2 regions of the Priestia filamentosa genome follow, and region 2 is predicted to be linked to the other one. Evidence: riboswitches for the same ligand, from Rfam matches in the RefSeq annotation. Region 2 holds a riboswitch; the other holds the start of a gene.

The links. Region 2 has a riboswitch for cobalamin ahead of B9N79_RS05675 (ABC transporter substrate-binding protein). Riboswitches for the same ligand answer to the same signal wherever they lie in the genome.
Region 1: linked by a shared signal. The riboswitch ahead of B9N79_RS08935 (HoxN/HupN/NixA family nickel/cobalt transporter) and the one ahead of B9N79_RS05675 (ABC transporter substrate-binding protein) in region 2 are both predicted to bind cobalamin.

The regions. Positions count from the first base shown of each region.
Region 1 covers NZ_FXAJ01000002.1:366,429-369,600, reverse strand. The annotation lists gene B9N79_RS08940 (pentapeptide repeat-containing protein) at 1-812, opposite strand, end outside; cobalamin riboswitch at 1,265-1,458, shown strand; gene B9N79_RS08935 (HoxN/HupN/NixA family nickel/cobalt transporter) at 1,588-2,385, shown strand; gene B9N79_RS08930 (hypothetical protein) at 2,664-3,149, shown strand.
Region 2 covers NZ_FXAJ01000001.1:1,095,950-1,099,121, forward strand. The annotation lists gene putP (sodium/proline symporter PutP) at 1-1,229, opposite strand, end outside; cobalamin riboswitch at 1,695-1,881, shown strand; gene B9N79_RS05675 (ABC transporter substrate-binding protein) at 2,019-3,172, shown strand, end outside.

The sequences.
Region 1 (3,172 bases), on a different contig from region 2:
ATTTTTAATGATGGTGGCAACTTTGTATGACTATTTCCCTTTGCTGCGTTTACTTGTGCTTGAGTAAGAAAAAGACTTCCTGTCAAATCTGCCCCGCTAAGATCTGCATCCCTAAAGTCTGCTCCAATCAAATCTGTAAAACGAAGATCCGCTTCTCTAAGGTCTGCTGCAATAAGAAGTGCTCCTCTTAAATTCTCTCCTTTAAGCTTTGCTTTCCTAAGCTTAGCCCCTATATAATCACTACTATAATTTCGTTTTTTCTTATGAGTGATTTGCGGACGGACTAATTCACTTGTTTGTAAAAGCAATGTATTTACTTTTGCTCTATGCCCTGCAACATCTAGATGTAAAATTTCTTCTGGAGGTTGTTCTGTCATCTTTTCCGTTTCTCTGAACATCTCTCTTAGCTCAGCATGAATAGATTTTGTTTCCCTATAGCTCATTGCTTCATATAAGTAGGAAAGCATTTCATGAAGCTGCTGAACAATTGGATAGACGCTAAACATTTGTTCAGCATATTGCTTATTTCCTTTCCACTCTTTCCCCTTGTATATAATTCTAGATACTTTTTGACCCGCTCCAAAACATTCATAAGAAACACAACCGCGAAACCCTTCCTTAATTAAGTTATTATGAATGCCGCACAAGTAATTATCTCGCAAATTCCGGCAAGGTGTTCCTCCACCTTTATCAAAAGCAAAATCAGCTGACTTCGCGTATGGCAATGCAACACAGCATAAACCAAAACAGCTTGTACAGTCTGAATTCAATGCTTTTTGAACTTCTACTTTATTTTCTAATTCAATTGACATTTTCATCCCATCCCTTTTCTAATCCCGCTATATTCATATTAAAAGGAATGATGTAAAAAAGGAAGCAGTTTGTAAATTAGATTTCCATTCTGTTCATATTCCTTGTTAACCAAGGTAATGAACGTTTTCTAACTATTTAATAGCTTAAGAGTATTAATGATTGTAAGGTGAACAGGTTTTAACCTGCACAATTCAAGAATGCCCTTTTCGATTAAAACATATTCATATCTTCACCTTCCACGTATGCCGCTGTTCAATGCTCCTTCTTGAACCTATAATAAGAATTTGAATTTTCTTGAATAATGAAGGTGTTTTTTATCGATTCTCATTCTTTCTATCCATAGTATTGGTAGTGTATAAGTATGCTAGACCTTTAAAAAGAAAAGATTCGTTTGTAGGATTTAACTTTTACAAAAATATGGTATACTACCAAAAAAAGCATATGAAGACGATGATTAACTCGCAGTTTAGGGGCTCCTACTTTTTTAAAGTGGGAGGTAACAGGGAACCAAGTGAAAATCTTGGGCGGTCCAGCCACTGTTATGAAGGAGTTTTTCGCCAGATGCCACTTAACAATTCTGTTAGGGAAGGCGGTGAAAAGTGATGATTTTAGAGCCAGGATACCTACCTAATCTGTACGCTAGGATCTTCTAGGAAAGAGAGTAGTCTATACATATTCAGCATAGCTTATTTGTGCTGCTTATTTGTTATACATATTTCCCTCAACTCTAGAAATAGTTGAGGGTTTTTATTTTTATTAAAGGAGGCTACAAAATTGGAAGGTTTATCACTTTTTGCATTTGTATTTGTTTTAGGATTAAGACACGGCCTTGATGCAGACCATTTAGCTTTTATTGATGGTCAAACAAGGTACAATTGGAGGATGGAAAGTCCTTTCTCAAGATGGGTTGGTACCCTATTTTCATTTGGACATGGGGGCGTTGTCGCATTGACTGCTGGGGTTTTAGGAATGGTGATGAGTAACTTTACGTTCCCACCATCCTTTGACACTTTCGCTTCTTGGGTATCTATTTTATCTTTATTTTTGATTGGGACATTAAATACGTACAATTTGATTCGAACAAGAAGTAGTAAGGAAGAATTTCAGCTTAGTGGTTTAAAAGGGAAATTCATTCCAAAGCTTGCAAAAGGGACAACAAATCCGTTTCTTATTATTCTTATTGGTGCTCTCTTTGCCCTAGCAGCCGAAACGGTGAGTCAAACAGCTGTATGGACGTTAGCTGCTGGCAATTCAAGCTCGTACACTCCGCTATTATTAGGTTTAGTTTTTATGGTTGGCATGATGATTACAGATACAATTGATTCTTTTGTTGTGCATAAAATGGTCAAAGACTCAAGCAAATTTGGTCAAGCAGCTTCACGCCTTATGGGGTGGGTCATCGTTGTACTCGCCTACAGCGTCTCTTTCTATCTTGCTTTTACATTCTTCAATCCATGGGCAGAAATAGACTTCGAGATTGTTGGCGTTATCCTTTTTCTATTTCTTCTTTCAATGTTTATTTTTGTCTGTTTCAAAGCTAAAAAAGCAAACAACAGTATTCAATCTGTCTAACAACTATGAGCTTATCGGAGAGAGCAATACATCTTTTGCTCTCTTTCTTCATCTTAAACAAGTCAGTTTGTAATAAGAAACAAACTTGATAAAAACTCTCTCATTTTCTTCATCTTTCTTCAACATATGGCTATTGATCGTTTTTCTATTACAAGCAGTTTCTCTCTTCTGGCTTATTTTATCTCTTTAATAAAAAATTTCTCCTCACATAATGTAGATAGAGTCCTCGTTTAGGGTAATGGTACACATAAAAAAAGATGAATAGGAAGGAGTCATTTATGAATATGAATCTTGTCATCATTTTACTTGCTTTAGCAGGGCTTCTCATTATTTGCTGTAAGACCTTTAGCTCTCCTTATATTGCGTGCAATGCCGTCGGGACATTTTGCAGTCTATTCACTGCTCTAGCTATGATTCAGCATCAGCTTTCAATCATTGAAGGACTCATTATCATCTGTGTCATATTAGCACTCGCTTACCTCATTTATACTCCTTTGAAAACAAGCTTATTTGTTCGAAACTGCTATATTATGTTTAATGTTAATTTCTCTAAGTCACAAGAAATTATAGAAAGGGAAAATCTTAATATTACGATTATTACTAAACCGCTAAACACTGTTATTCTTTCCTATAGAGAACATCAAGCAGAGCAGGCACACCATCTACAAAAGGCACTTAAGCAAGAAGCACAAGGTATGCCACTATCTGGCTTTCTTCTTCTCTCAAGCTCTATTATTCTCTATTTATGGCAAGGGATCAGCTAAAATAGACCTAAAAAAAGCAGTGA
Region 2 (3,172 bases):
GCACCCCACTTTGTCATACGTCTCCAGAATAGACTCAAAAGAATAGCAGGACCAAATGCTGAACCGAAACCAGCCCATGCATAACCAACAAGATCTAAGATAGTACTATTTGGTGTGTATGAGAGCATAACGGCAATCACGGCAACAACTAAAACAGCGAGTCGCCCAACTGTAACAAGTTCTTTATCAGAGGCATCTCTACGGAAGAATGTTTTATAAAAGTCCTCTGTTGCTGCACTTGATGTTACAAGAAGCTGAGATGAAATTGTGCTCATAATAGCGGCTAAAATAGCGGCTAGTAAAAATCCTGTAATATAAGAGTTGAATAAAATGTCAGATAACAGAATAAAAATCGTTTCAGGATCATTCAACGTTATGTTATTTTCTGTAACATAGGCTAATCCAAATAGTCCTGTTAAGCAGGCTCCAATAATCGCAATAATCATCCAGCCCATTCCAATACGTCGAGCTGGTTTTAATTCTTTTATAGAACTAATAGCCATAAAACGAACAATAATATGGGGTTGGCCGAAATAGCCTAATCCCCAGGCAAGAAGTGAGAGGAGGCCAATAACTGTTGTTCCTTTGAAAAGGTCCAAATGTGTTGCATCAATGCTTTTGATGGTATCAAATACATTCGTTGGTCCACCTAAGTCGAATAGCACAACAACTGGTACTAGAATAAGAGCAAGAAACATAATAATACCTTGCACAAAATCTGTTAAACTTACAGCTAGAAAGCCACCGAAGAGGGTATATGCAACAACAACAATAGCGATAAGAAACATTCCATATCTGTAGTCTAACCCAAAAGCAGATTCAAATAATCTTCCACCGGATACTAATCCAGATGAAGTATAAAGAGTAAAGAAAACTAAAATAACAAGTGCTGATACTAATCGTAGCATACGGCTTTTATCTTCAAATCGGTTTTCAAAATAGTCAGGAATCGTAATGGAGTCGTCAGCAACATATGTGTATGTTCGAAGCCGTGGAGCTACAAGTAAATAATTTAAATAGGCTCCAATGGATAATCCGACAGCAAGCCATACTCCAGATAGTCCTGTTGTATACAATGCACCAGGAAGCCCCATAAGCATCCATCCGCTCATGTCAGATGCTCCTGCTGAAAGAGCAGTAACTGCAGGACCAAGTCCGCGTCCTCCTAACATGTACCCCGATATATCATCTGTTGATTTTTTATATGCATACCAACCTATTGCGAGCATCCCTAAAAAGTAAATGCCCAGTGTAATATAAGAACCAATGTCCACCAAATCTCTCCCTTGTTTTTTTTACGCTATAAGCGCTGATGAAGTGAATTATTTCTCTTATTCTATGAGAAAATAATTTAACTATTCGGACTATTATTGTAAAGTAAAAATGACTAGGAGTAAAGTCTGTTTTGAGTAAATATGACTATTCTCACCGAAAAAGGCAAAAATATCAAAGTGACGATAAGGTGTCATGTTTAGGGGAATATAGCTTGTTTTAAAGAATTTGAAGGGGAGCAATATAGTCCCTTTTACCTAATTTGTTTTCCTTGTTGAATTTATACCCTTACAATAAAGAGAAGAGCAGTTTATTCTCTTTCTCTTCATATTGCAATTGGATACATTTGCTTTATAATATAGAAGAACTGCATTTGTAATTAGTAGAATGTCAGGCTTTAAAAAGTACAAAAAATAAAAATTTTATAAAGTTTGGAAATAGGTGTAAAGCATAGTTTGCTTGCTTAAAAGGGAAGTCGATGAAATTTCGACACGGACCCGCCACTGTGAATGGAGTATAGGAGCTTTAAATAGACCACTGAACAAAAGTTCGGGAAGGTAAAAGGCTCTTTTCCTAAGTCAGGAGACCTGCCTGTTTTAACATCGCTGTTCGACCTACGGGAGTTTAGGGAGGTGGTTAGAATGCCTGTTTTCTTAAACTTTATGAATATAAAAGCATGTCTAACCTTTGAAAGGGGAGACATGCTTATTTTTTTAGCCTAGATCAATAAAAGGAGAGAGAAGAAAATGAAAAAAGCACGCAGTTATTCGGTTATTTTAGCTCTATTATTTTTTATTTTTCTAGCTGTAGCAGGCTGTTCAGAAGGACAAGATAGGGCAGAGTCAGACTCAAAAAAATTATCTTTTGCATTTCCATGGAGCCCAAAGAGCCTTGATCCACACGGCAGCGATAGCTGGGAAGTAATGCGATCTGGTGCAGGTGAAACACTTGTAAAACTCAATGAAGATTTAAAACCAGAACCTTGGTTAGCAAGCAGCTGGGAAAGAAAAGATCGCAAAACGTGGACCTTCACATTAAAGAAAAATGTAAGCTTTCATAATGGAGAGAAAATGAGTGCTGAAAGTGTAAAAAAATCGCTTCTACGTTCAAATGAAAAAGATTCAAAGGTTAAAGATTTACTAAACTTGGAAACTATCCGTGTTATCGATGATCACAAAATTGAGATTGTTACAAAACAACCAAACGAAGCTTTAATTTCACATCTAGCTGATCCATCTACAATTATTGCAGAGGTCTCTACATTAGATGAAAAAGAGGAATATCCTGCCCTTACAGGAGCTTTTAAATTTGAGAAATTTAACAAAGACGAATCGCTGATTATGAAGAGAAATGAGGAATACTGGGGACAGAAAGCAAGGGTTAAAGAGATTGATATAAAATTCATATCAGATGGAAATACGAGACTTATGGCTTTACAATCAGGAGATGTTGACGGTGCTGTTGATATTTCAACAGATCAAATTAGCGTGCTGAAAAACAGCGACAATATCAATGTCTTAACTGCTCCTTCACTTCGAACGCATATGATGATGTTCAATATGAGCTCAGCTCGCGTAACAAATCTTTCCGTTCGACAAGCAATTGATAAAGTCTTACCGAGAGAAGAGATCTTAACGTCTATTATGAAAAATGAAGGAACGAAAGGAAACGGCCCATTTCCAGAAGTATTGTCTTTTGGAAAAGTAAAGCAGAGCCAAGAAAATCAGTCTTTTGATTCGTTAATGAAACAAGGAGGCTATACGAAAGAGGATGGAGTATGGACTAAGGGTGGAGAGCCTTTGCAACTAACAATGCTGACTTTCCCTCAACGACCAGAGTTGACGGTAATGGCTGAAACGATTCAAAGCTCACTATTAAAAGAAGGGATAAAAGTAAAGGT